Regions from separate parts of the Enterobacter sp. TMH.L2 genome, predicted to be linked through region 1. Evidence: predicted binding sites of a transcription regulator. Region 1 holds the regulator's gene; each other region holds the start of a gene.
The links. The regulator Fur, encoded in region 1, represses iron uptake genes when iron is present. The targets are predictions, from matches to a motif close to ATAATAATGAGAACNACTATCAA.
Positions count from the first base shown of each region.

Region 2: a site for Fur is predicted at 2,600-2,622, ahead of ACREYP_RS09725 (TonB-dependent siderophore receptor). Genes of this name have one in related genera too.
Region 3: a site for Fur is predicted at 2,093-2,115, ahead of ACREYP_RS06260 (Nramp family divalent metal transporter). Genes of this name have one in related genera too.

Region 1 covers NZ_CP193791.1:3,406,716-3,410,929, reverse strand. The annotation lists gene chiP (chitoporin ChiP) at 1-585, shown strand, start outside; gene ACREYP_RS16440 (ChiQ/YbfN family lipoprotein) at 633-959, shown strand; gene fur (ferric iron uptake transcriptional regulator) at 1,053-1,499, opposite strand; gene fldA (flavodoxin FldA) at 1,779-2,309, opposite strand; gene ybfE (LexA regulated protein) at 2,489-2,767, opposite strand; gene ybfF (esterase) at 2,909-3,676, opposite strand; gene seqA (replication initiation negative regulator SeqA) at 3,851-4,214, shown strand, end outside.
Region 2 covers NZ_CP193791.1:1,998,289-2,002,502, forward strand. The annotation lists gene ACREYP_RS09720 (GlsB/YeaQ/YmgE family stress response membrane protein) at 15-266, shown strand; gene ACREYP_RS09725 (TonB-dependent siderophore receptor) at 332-2,509, opposite strand; gene treA (alpha,alpha-trehalase TreA) at 2,750-4,214, opposite strand, start outside.
Region 3 covers NZ_CP193791.1:1,296,651-1,300,864, reverse strand. The annotation lists gene mgrA (L-glyceraldehyde 3-phosphate reductase) at 1-289, shown strand, start outside; gene ACREYP_RS06265 (DUF2502 domain-containing protein) at 445-765, shown strand; gene ACREYP_RS06260 (Nramp family divalent metal transporter) at 814-2,052, opposite strand; gene ACREYP_RS06255 (NupC/NupG family nucleoside CNT transporter) at 2,416-3,603, shown strand; gene ACREYP_RS06250 (diguanylate cyclase) at 3,645-4,214, opposite strand, start outside.

The DNA.
Region 1 (4,214 bases):
GATAAAGCCGCGAACAATACCATCAATGATATCTACGATGGCACCGCATGGCTCCAGGCGCTGACATTTGGCTATAAAATTGGCCAGGTCGACCTGCGTCTGGAAGGGACCATGGTGAAGGCAGAAGGCCAGCAGGGTTACTTCCTGCAGCGTATGACGCCAACCTACGCGTCTTCCAACGGTCGTCTGGATGTGTGGTGGGATAACCGCTCTGACTTCAACGCCAACGGTGAAAAAGCCGTGTTCTTCGGTGCAATGTATGACCTGAGCAACTGGAACCTGCCGGGTTGGGCAGTGGGTGCTTCTTACGTTTATGCATGGGACGCAAAACCATCTACATGGGCGCTTGATGCTTCCGGTAACCGCCAGGATCTCGCTTCTAACAAGATCAAAGAGTCTTCTTACAGCCTCGACGCCATGTATACCGTGCAGGAAGGCCGTGCGAAAGGCACGCTGTTCAAACTGCACTTCACTCAGTACGACAACCACTCCGACATCCCAAGCTGGGGCGGTGGGTACGGCAACATCTTCCAGGATGAGCGTGACGTGAAATTCATCGTGATTGCTCCGTTCACCATCTTCTGATGTGAAACCGGGCGCGCAAGCGCCCGTTTTTTTATAAGGAACCGAACATGAAAAAGATTCTGCTGATTACCGCCGCTGTATTCACGCTGTCTGCCTGCGTTCAACCTCCTGCACCTCCGGAAGATTCACGCCTGAAGCAGGCCTATAGCGCCTGTATCAATACGGCGGAAGGCAATCCGGATAAAATTGAAGCCTGCCAGAGCGTGCTGAACGTACTGCGCCAGGAAAAACAGCATAAAGCGTTTGTTGAGAAAGAGACGGTGAACGTGCTGGATTACCAGAAATGTATCCAGGCAAGAAAGAGCGGCAATGATGAAGCCGCGAAGGTACGCTGCGATAAGATTTGGCAGGAGATTCGCGCCAATAACAGCTGATAGCCTTTTTCAGTCAATAAAAAACCGGCAAGGGAAACCTGCCGGTTTTTGCTTTTAAACGCCACCGAAGCAGCGTTTGTTAATGCGGATTACTTATTTAGGATCGTGGGCCGTGTCGTCTTCGCGGCAGTCACCTTCAGCACAGTGTCCGTACAGATAGAGGCTGTGGTTAGTCAGGCGGATGCCGTGGCGCGTGGCAATTTCACGCTGGCGGGATTCAATAGAATCATCGCTGAACTCGATCACTTTACCGCAGTCGAGGCAGATCAGGTGGTCGTGGTGATGCTGCTGGGTCAACTCAAAAACGGACTTGCCGCCTTCAAAATTATGGCGGGTCACGATCCCTGCATCATCAAACTGGTTCAGCACGCGATAGACGGTCGCCAGGCCGATTTCTTCGCCCATGTCGATCAGACGTTTATATAAGTCTTCCGCGCTGACGTGATGATTTACCGGCTCTTGCAGCACTTCGAGGATTTTTAATCGCGGAAGCGTGACTTTCAAGCCGGCCTTCTTTAATGCGGTATTGTTGTCAGTCATGCGGAAAGTGTCCTGTTGCTTAACGATTCGCTCAAACTGCAGTGAGCGTAAAGAGTAATGCGTCTCATTATAGAACTGCTACTTCTAAATGGGAACCGCAAGTATGGTGCAAAATAAGGCTGAAAAATCGTGGCGGCGTCGCCATTTACAGTAATTATCAGCCAAGCTATCAGGAAGACATTGTACAGGGATGTACGAGAAAGTTACAAACTTGTAGCAATTATTTTCATTGCTACAAGCTATCAAGATGGCGCAAATGCTGTATTTGCGCCAGAGAAATCAGGCGTTAATGATATCCGACAGATTCAGTTCTTCAGAAACCTGTTTAACCCACTTCTCAACGCGCTCAGCGGTCAGTTCCGGCTGGCGATCTTCATCGATGGCCAGGCCGACAAAATTGTCGTCATCCGCCAGGCCTTTGGAGGCTTCGAAGTGGTAGCCCGCGGTTGGCCAGTGGCCCACAATCGCCGCGCCGCGCGGTTCGATAATGTCGCGAATGGTGCCCAGCGCATCACAGAAATATTCCGCGTAGTCTTCCTGGTCGCCGCAGCCGAACAGCGCCACCAGTTTACCGTTGAAATCGACTTCTTCAAGCGTAGGGAAGAAGTCATCCCAGTCGCACTGGGCTTCGCCGTAGTACCAGGTCGGGATGCCGAGCAAGAGAATGTCGAAACCTTCGAGATCTTCTTTGCTGCTTTTAGCAATGTCATGCACCTCAGCAACGTCTTTACCGAGCTGTTTTTGAATCATTTTCGCGATATTTTCGGTGTTACCGGTGTCGCTGCCGAAAAAAATGCCTACGATTGCCATGAGTAAAATAACCTCTTGAAACTTAATAGTATGCTGGCCGTTCAATGCCCACGTATAGGGCAATCATAGCAGAACAGCTCCAGCAGCGGAAACAGCTATCACGCCCGGGTGCACAGTCTGCAACATGGTTTTGCTCACCCTTTTGAGATTTCAGATAACCCGCAGGGTGGCTGAAGGCGTTACCCGAGATTTTTAAGCTGCTCGAGCAGCATCTCTTCGATCAGTTCGCTGCGGCTGATGTTACGGGCGTCAGCCAGCTGGTTGAGGGCATCGACCGCCTCGTTGTTCAGTTTTAGCTCAACCCGCTTCAAACCACGCACTTTATCGCGCTTCAGCTGATTGCGCTTATTGATACGCAATTGCTCATCGCGCGAGAGCGGATTAGTTTTCGGCCGCCCGGGGCGACGCTCGTCCGCGAACAGATCTAATGTAGTACGGTCCGTTTGTTCTTTTGCCATGATTAGAATACTGACAGGAAATTCTGGCTGCAGGGGCAGGGTGCCGGTGCAATTAAGCGCGCCATCATACATCAGCGCGCCATTCGCGCCAACGCGTTAGCGACTTCAGCTGCCCGGTCGGTCTGTTTTTAATCAGTTTTTCTACTCTGCGTCGATAAATCGGTGGATCGCCCGTAGAACGGCATCCGGTTTTTCCGCATGAACCCAATGACCCGCTCCAGCGATGACGTGAGCACGGGCCTGTGGGAACTGACTTAGCAGCGCCTCGCGGTGGCTTTCATCAACATATGGAGAATTCCCGCCGCGAATAAATAGTGCAGGATATGGCCAGGCCGGAACAGGCCGCCAGCCAACGATAGTTTCGTATTGCTGCCAAAGCACGGGCACGTTGAACTTCCACTCGCCGTCAGCAAAGGATTTCAGCAGAAACTGAATGACGCCTTCCTCAGCTACGTGGTCGCGCATGATTTGCGCCGCCTGCTGGCGAGTTTTTACGCCCGCTTCGGTGACCGCGCGAATAGCCGCGAAAATTTCGTCGTGACGGCGAACCTGATAGTTAACCGGCGCAATATCTATCATCACAAGCTTATCAATACGCTGAGGGGCTATTGCGGTAAGCGCCATCACCACTTTGCCGCCCATGGAATGGCCAATAAATGTGGCCTTCTCGATGCCGTATTCGTCCAGCGTGTCCAGAACGTCCCCGGCCATTGCGGCATAGCTCATATCATCACTGCGCGGTGACAGCCCGTGATTGCGCAGATCGATCTGCAGCAACGCATGATCTTTACCCAGATCACGTGCCAGGACACCCAGGTTATCCAGGCTGCCGAACAGGCCGTGGATCAGTACGATAGGGGAATTGCTATTCAATTGTTGCGCAGTTTGCAGGCGAGCATTTAATTTCATGGCAAAGTTCTTTATTTTGGTTCGTTTGGTTAGGGTATCATGTTGGCATTCTCGCGGGCGTGCGGCAAATATTCAGTTTACTCTGACTTTGAGTCGCCTCTCCTGTTCGCTGTTGGGATTTGACCCTATAATCCCAACGACTTGTATTCAGAAAAGATATCGCACTGGATTAAGATGAAAACAATCGAAGTTGATGACGAGCTTTACCGCTATATTGCCAGCCAGACTAAACACATCGGCGAGAGCGCGTCAGACATTTTACGGCGTATGCTTAAATTTACCGCCGGGCAAACACCAGCAGCCACTTCTACGCCCGCTGCGCCTGAGCGCGCTGCGGCTCCCGTTGTTGAAGAAAAACCTGCGAACACGGCTCGTAATCGCGTGCGTGCCGTTCGTGAGCTGCTGCTTTCCGACGAGTACGCTGCCCAGAATAAAGCCGTAAACCGCTTTATGATGGTGCTGTCCACGCTGTATATGCTGGATGCAAAAACCTTTGGCGAAGCCACTGAATCGCTGCATGGTCGCACCCGCGTCTATT
Region 2 (4,214 bases), 1.4 Mb from region 1:
GAGGACGTTCTAAAATGGGTATCCTGGCCTGGATTATTTTTGGTCTTATCGCGGGTGTAGTAGCTAAGTGGATTATGCCTGGCAAAGACGGCGGCGGTATTATCCTCACCTGTATTCTGGGGATCGTGGGCGCGGTTGTCGGCGGTTGGGTGGCGACGGCATTGCACCTTGGCGGACCGGTAACCGGTTTTAACTGGCCAAGTTTCTTTGTGGCGGTGATTGGCGCCATTATTGTGCTGGCTATTTTCAGGATGGTACGACGGTAGAAAGTCATTCATTACGTAAAAACGGCCCTGAAGGGCCGTTTTTACGTTTAGCTTTCTATATAAGTTTAGAAATCGTAGCCCACGGTCGCAATGATCGAACGTTCCGCGCCCCAATAGCAATAGCCCGTCCCGTAGCAGCCCGCCACATAGTCACGGCCCGTCAGGTTGGTGGCATTAAGCTGCACAAACGCGCCTTTCAGCGACGGTGTCCATGCGCCCATATCTGCCCGAACCATGGCATCCAGCAGCGTTACGGAAGGAACACGCAGGGTATTTTCGTTGTCGGCCCATTGTTTGCCGATGTAGCGAATCCCTGCGCCCAGGCTCAGACCATAATCGGCTTTGAACGTGCTCCACAGGCTCGCCATTTGATTTGGCGTGACGTACGGCGTGTTGCCGTCATTACCGTCAATGGCGTCTTTATAGCGCACCCGGTTAAGGGTATAGCTGGCGATGGTTGACAGGCGTGGTGTCAACTGAGTGCGGGCTTCCAGCTCAAGTCCTTGCGAATGCACTTTGCCTGCCGGTTCAAAATATCCCCCCTGCACGTTACGGTTCCCCACATCTTTTTGGGTCAAATCGTAAACGGCGGCGCTATAGAGATCGCTGGTTCCCACAGGCTGGTATTTTACGCCAGCTTCGTACTGTTCGGCAGTTGTGGGTTTCAGCAGTTTGCCTTCGGCATCGGAAAGTACCTGCGGTGTGACGGCCTGACTGTAGCTCACATACGGCGAAATACCGTTATCAAAGGCGTACAGCAGAGATGCGCGGCCGCTAAAGTGGTTGTCGCTGCGGTTGTCCGTCACGTCACTGTCGATCGCCGTCGCCACCAGATGGCTTTTAGTCACCAGATGATCGTAGCGGCCAGACAGCGTCATATGCCAGCGGTCCCACTTCATCTCATCCTGCAGATAAGCCCCGGTTTGCTCATACTGGCGGCGGCCTGATTTAACCAAAAGCCCCTGATTAATTGTCGCGTAGCTTGGGTCACGTGGATCGTAATAATAGTAACCGCCAACGCCACCAGAAACGCCGGTCCACGGATTCAGGTTGGAAGTGTAGCCCGTCCCGTCGGTCAGATCGTTGGTGAACCGGTGATATTCCCCGCCGAGCACCACTTTATGCTGCAGATCGCCGGTCGCGAAGTCGGCTTCTAACTGATTGTCGATGGCCCAGGCATCCAGCGAGGAGTTTTCACGGCTGTAGTAGCGCGAAAGTTCGTTATGCGCGGTATCTGCCCAGCCAATTTGATAGGCCTGGCGTAGCGCTACGTTTGAGTGGGTATAGCTGGCGTTTGAGCGGAAAGACCAGACCTCATCGAAGGCGTGAGCAAACTCGTAGCTGTAGATCTGCTGGTGGCGCTTAAAGGCGTCATCGCCCGGCTGTACGTCAGAAAAGCCAGTATCCAGCTTGCGTCCCGTGGTGGTGTAAAGGCTGCCGTCGCCCGGAACAGAACCGTGGTAGCCCCCGGACGGATCTTTTTCCAGGTAGGCTCTTAGTACCAGAGACGTTGCATCATCCGGCTGCCAAAGCAGGGACGGCGAAATAGCGTAACGTTCGTCACGCGTGTTGTCATACTGCGTATCACTATTTTTGGTCAGGCCGGTGATACGGAAGGCCCACTGGTCATTAATCGCGTTGGTGTAATCAAACGCCGTGCCGTTGGTGTTGTGGTTGCCGTATATCGCCCGCACGTGGCCTTCTTCGACAAACTGCGGGCGTTTAGACGTTTCCATCACCAGGCCACCCGGAACAGTCTGGCCGTAAAGTGCGGAAGACGGGCCTTTGATGACGTCAAGGCGTTCCAGGAACCAGGGATCGACCTGGACCACGTTAAAGCTACCCGCGTCGCTCATCAGGCGGAGGCCATCAAGGAAGATGTTATTCACGTCGCCGCCGTGGAAACCCCGTAATGCGACGGTATCGTAACGGGTTGCACCGCCGGAGAATCCGGTAAACACGCCCGGGGTATAGTTCAGCGCGCTATTAATGGTTTGCGCGCCCTGGTCTTCCATTTGCTGACGGGTCACGACGGAAATGCTTTGCCCGGTGGTAATCAGCGGCTCGTCGGTTTTGGTCGCGCCACGGGTTGTGGTGGCGGTATAACCTATTGTTGGAGAGGTTGCGGTGTCAGCAGGTTTAGCGGTCACAACCAGTGTTTCTTCAGCCGATGAAGAAAAAGGGGCGATGAGCGCCAGCGTGCAGAGTAAAGCGGAGCGCTTTACGGTAAGGTCCTTTATCATTTTTTGTCCGGAAGTATTGAGATCATCATCCTGATGGAAGTCCTCCGCCGGCATGCGACGGGAAAACGCGGTTTTTAAATGCGGTTTCGAATGAGAATTGTTATCGTTATTATTATCAAGTGCAAGGCGTGCGATGATTTTTAATGCATAAAAACCCATGAAATCAATGATGATTTCATGGGCTTATTGTTTTAAATGAAATGATTAAGCGGCAATCACGCCGTGGTCAGTATGGTCAGGTTACGGCGCTGGCTTGCTCGAGGCTGGTGAGATCCCCGTTTTATCTGCGGCAGGTTTGGCCGCTTCCGTTACCGGGCCGGGCGTGGCCGAAGGCAGCTTATCCGGCGCATTGTCGCAGGGTTTTTCTTTTGCACAGAGCATATCCAGCATTTTCAGCGCGACGCCGTTGGTCCAGCCGAAGCCATCCTGAAGCGGATATTCACCGCCTCCACCGCCCGCACCTCCGGCTGTGACATCGTATTTTTCAACCAGCTTTTGCTCTTTGTTGTAGAGGTTCTGCACCGTACTCAGGAAGCGGAAGCTGACTTCCAGCGCGAGATCTTTATGCCCGTAATTTTGCAGACCTTCGGTGGCCACCCACTGCAGCGGCGCCCAGCCGTTGGGGGCATCCCATTGCTGGCTGGTTTTTACGCTGGTCGTGGCAAGTCCGCCCGCGCTGAGCAGGTGCTGACGGGTGGCTTTCGCCATCTTGTCCGCTCTGTCCTGCGCCGCCGCATGAACGTACAGTGGGAACAGGGCGGCAGCGGTTAGCTGGTTTCGAACCGTGTGGCTTTTCAGATCGTAATCCGCGTACCAGCCTTCTTTGGCGTTCCACAGGTTTTGTTCAATTGCTTTCTGTCGATCGTCCGCGGCCTGCTTATAGCGCTGTGCTGCGTCGCTATCTTTTGCCAGCTCGCTGGCGTGAGCCAACGTTTTCTCTAGCTGATAGAGCAGCGCATTAAGGTCCACGGGCACAATGCTTGTGGTACGGATGGTGCCCAGTTGGGCTGGATTATCCATCCAGCGGGAGCTGAAGTCCCAGCCGGAAGCGGCGGCAGCTCGCAGGTCACGATAAATATCCGTGGCCGCACGCGACGGCGTATTTTTCGCAGTGGTGACGTCGTCCAGGTAGGACTCGGTTCGCGGCGTGTCTTTCTCATCCCAGTAACGGTTGAGCAGGGCACCATTTTTGAGTTTCACCACGCGGGCATGGGCTTCGCCCGGTTTGAGGGCGTCGCTGCCCTCCATCCACCAGCTGTACTCCTGCTTCAGCTGCGGCAGGTAGGCTGTGTAAACGCTATCGCCTTTATTCTGCGCCAGCAGTTCCACCATCATGGCGAAGAACGGCGGCTGTGAACGGCCCAGGTAGTAGCTGCGGTTCCCGTTGGGAATGTAGCCCCAGGTATCGATTTCGTGGGCGAAGTTGTCCACCATATTTTGCACGTCATCCCAGCGCCCACTCTCCGCCAGCCCCAGCAGGGTGAAGTAACTGTCCCAATAGTAAAGCTCGTGGAAGCGCCCGCCGGGCACAACGTAAGGTTTTGGTAGCGGGAGAAGCGGGTCCCATTTGTTGTCGCTGTTCGCGGAACGGGTCAGTTCAGGCCAGAGCCCGTTGATATGCTCCCGCAGGCTTTCTCCTTCCGGCGGCACAGACCTTTTTTCTTCCTTTGGCAGGATAAAGTTCACATCAACAAAATGGCGTAAG
Region 3 (4,214 bases), 2.1 Mb from region 1:
GAGCGGCATCCCTGCAGATTCACGCGCTGCCAGCGGCAGCCGTTTCCTGAACCCCGATCAGATTACGGCAGAGAAGCTGGCAAAAGTACGGCAGCTCAACGCGCTGGCGGAGAAACGCGGGCAAAAGCTGTCGCAGATGGCGCTGGCCTGGGTACTCCGCGATGAAAAAGTGACTTCGGTGCTTATTGGCGCGAGTAAAACCAGCCAGATAGAGGACGCCGTGGGCATGCTAAGCCAGCGCCATTTCAGCGAACAGGAACGAGCAGAAATCGAGGCGATCTTAGTGTAAACGTTTAACTTTCCCTCCGGGTTCACGCCAGTGACTTGTGCAATAAGTGCTATGGCCGATGATTTAGGAATTGTGTAATTCATCAGCCCGGTTGTCGGTTTGTAAGATTGTGTTAACAAGCCGCAACACGGCTCTGAGAACCAGGGAGAGAAAGTATGTTCAGGTCACTAATGCTTGCCCTTGCCTTACTGGCCGCGGCGCCGATGGTCGCAAACGCGGGTGAAATCACCCTGCTGCCGTCGGTGAAATTACAGATTGGCGATCAAGATTATCGCGGTAATTACTGGGACGGCGGCAGATGGCGAGACCGTGATTATTGGCACCGCAATTATGAATGGCGCGATCGCGGCTGGCATCGCCACCGTGGCTGGGATCGCGGCTGGGACCGCGGACGAAATAGCTATGAACGCGGCTATCGCGAAGGCTGGAACGACCGCGACGACCATCGCGGCAGAGGTCACGGACACCGTCATTAAATAAAAAAGGGCTGGATAATCCAGCCCTTCTCACTTTCTTTGGCAAGATTAGTTGCCAAACAGCGTACTAAAAATTAACCACAGGTTGAGCGCCACCACCACCGCGACTATCGCCCAGCCAACCAGCTTAACCCAGCGCACGTTAACCAAATCACCCATCAGCTTTTTGTCGCTGGTAAACACCAGCAGCGGCACCAGCGCCAGCGCAATCCCGAAGCTCAACAGCACCTGGCTCATGACCAGAATACGCGTTGGGTCGAGCCCCATCATGATGACCACGAAGGACGGCGCCATGGTAATCGCCCGGCGAACCCACAGCGGAATATAAAAACGGACAAACCCCTGCATCACCACCTGCCCGGCAAGCGTGCCCACCACCGTGGATGACAAACCGGCCGCCACCAGGCTAAGCCCGAAAATCGTGGCTGCGGCATGGCTCAACAGCGGTTCCAGCGTTTTATAGGCATCTTCCAGCTCGGCAACGCCGGTATGCCCGGTGAAGTGAAACGCCGCTGCGGCGGTGGCCATCATCGCCAGGTTGACGAAGCCGGCAATCGTCATCGCTATCGCCACGTCCCATTTAGTGGCGGAATAGCGCTCTGCCCGGTTGCCCGCATGCAGGTGCTGAGTCAGAGAAGAGTGCAGGTAAATCACGTGCGGCATGATTGTCGCGCCCAGAACGCCAGCAGCAAGGTAGACCGCCTCGGACGTCGGCAGACTTGGGATCAGCATCCCTTTGCCCAGCTCAGCTACCTTCGGCTGGGAAAAAATAAGCTCAACGATGTAGGCCGCCGCCACAAACAGCAGCAGCCCGCCGATAACTTTTTCCAGCGGCTTTTGCCCGCGGCTTTGCAGCATCAAAATCAGGAAAGTGGCTATCCCTGTCAGCACCGCTCCCTGGAGCAAAGAGACGCCCAGAATCAGCTTGAAGCCAATGGCCGCCCCGATAAACTCCGCGAGGTCCGTCGCCATGGCAATAATTTCAGCCTGAACCCAGTAAATCCACACCAGCGGGCGCGGGTAATGATCGCGGATTTGCTCGGCGAGGTTCTTGCCGGTGGCGATCCCCAGCTTGGCGGAGAGTACCTGAATCAGCGCCGCCATCAGGTTTGCCCACACCACCACCCACAGCAGTTGATAGCCATAACTCGCCCCGGCCTGGATATTGGTCGCGAAGTTACCGGGGTCGATGTAGCCGATAGCGGCGATAAACGCTGGCCCCATCAACGCCAGCCGCAGCTTACGCGCGGTACGTCCGGTATTGCTGTCAATGCGACTGCTTGTCATCTTCTGCCTCTGAGATATAGCCTTTGCTATGTTTTATGCTATCAAAATGAGAATGGTTATCAAGTTCATTTAGTGCGGGGAAATTGATTTCTCTGATAGCTGAAAACGATGTGCAGGAGGCGTGAGATAGTGAATCTGGATGCCGGTTAACGGATTAACATTTGGCCAACGTGTAAACTGTCGATGAGCCATCTTAACGTAACTTTTAGCTTCTTTACTTAACATAGCAGAAATGTATGGTGGATCACTATTTTTGCGTTCCGTCACAGCTCATCACTATAGTGTGGAATTGATCTCGTTTTCTTATTGCTTGTTACATAGAATGTGCAACGAAATTAAACCTGCCTCATATTTGGAGCAAATATGTCCCGCGTTTTGCACTTTGTTTTAGCGCTTGCTGTGGTCGCGCTGCTGGCTTTGCTGGTTAGCCCTAACCGCAAGCAAATTCGTATTCGCTTTGTCATTCAGCTGTTGGTGATCGAAGTGTTACTGGCCTGGTTCTTCCTGACCTCCGACGTCGGCCTGGGCTTCGTAAAAGGTTTCTCCGAAATGTTCGAGAAACTGCTCGGCTTCGCTAACGAAGGGACAAACTTTGTCTTCGGCAAAATGAACGATGAAGGCCTGGCTTTCTTCTTCCTGAAGGTGCTGTGCCCTATCGTGTTCATTTCTGCGCTGATCGGTATTCTGCAGCATATTCGCATTCTGCCGATTGTTATCCGCGCTATCGGTACCGTGCTTTCTAAAGTCAACGGTATGGGTAAGCTGGAATCCTTTAACGCCGTAAGCTCGCTGATTCTGGGACAGTCAGAAAACTTCATCGCCTATAAGGATATTCTCGGCAAGATGTCGCGCAACCGCATGTACACCATGGCGGCGACCGCTATGTCTACCGTGTCCATGTCAATCGTAGGTGCGTACATGACGATGCTGCAGCCAAAATACGTGGTTGCCGCGCTGGTGCTGAACATGTTCAGTACCTTTATCGTGTTGTCGCTGATCAACCCGTACCGCGTGGATGAGAAAGAAGAAAATCTGCAGATGACTAATCTGCATGAAGGTCAAAGCTTCTTCGAAATGCTCGGCGAGTACATTCTGGCAGGTTTCAAAGTGGCGATTATCGTTGCCGCCATGCTGATCGGCTTCATCGCCCTGATTTCTGGCCTGAACGCGCTGTTCGCTGCCGTGCTGGGTATCTCCTTCCAGGGCATTCTGGGCTATATCTTCTACCCGGTTGCCTGGGTGATGGGCGTGCCGTCCGCAGAAGCGCTGCAGGTCGGCAGTATCATGGCGACTAAACTGGTGTCTAACGAATTCGTTGCGATGATGGATCTGCAGAAGATTGCCGGCAGCCTGTCGCCGCGCGCGGAAGGCATCCTGTCCGTGTTCCTGGTGTCCTTCGCTAACTTCTCTTCTATCGGTATTATCGCCGGGGCCATTAAAGGCCTGAACGAAGAGCAAGGCAACGTGGTTTCCCGCTTCGGCCTGAAGCTGGTTTACGGCTCTACGCTGGTGAGTATCCTGTCGGCATCTATCGCCGCGCTGGTTATCTAATTTTTGCGTATTAAAAAGCCGGTGCTGGTCACCGGCTTTTTTTATGCCTGCGATTCAGCCTCGCCGCCCCAACACACTCTGTTTCTCCCCTGCTGTTTCGCCCTATACAGGCGAATATCCGCCTGACTCTGGATGTGTTCCAGGTCACCGTCTGGGGCTTCTTCATGGGAAGCCACGCCCAGCGAGGCCGTCACCAGCAGTTCAGACTCGTCCTCCAGCCTGAGCGGCGTGTTCACCAGCATTTTGCGCACCCGCTGCGCCACGGCAATCGCCGCATGCAGATCGGTATTAGGCAGGTAGACACAAAACTCTTCGCCGCCGATACGCCCGACAATGTCCTGGGTGCGGATCGCCTGCTGGATGCAGCGCGTGGCGTGAATAAGCACCCGATCGCCAACCTGATGCCCAAAGCGGTCATTCACTTTTTTGAAATGATCGAGATCCAGCTGAATCAGGGAGTAATCCACGTACTGCGGGCTGATACGCCCGGTTGTTTCAAAGAAGCCACGGCGATTTAGAACGCCGGTCAGATCATCGTGCAGCGCATGCCGGTGCATTTCCTGCTGCAAATGGCCCATGTTGCTAATCAGCCGGCAAATCATGCGGTGTGA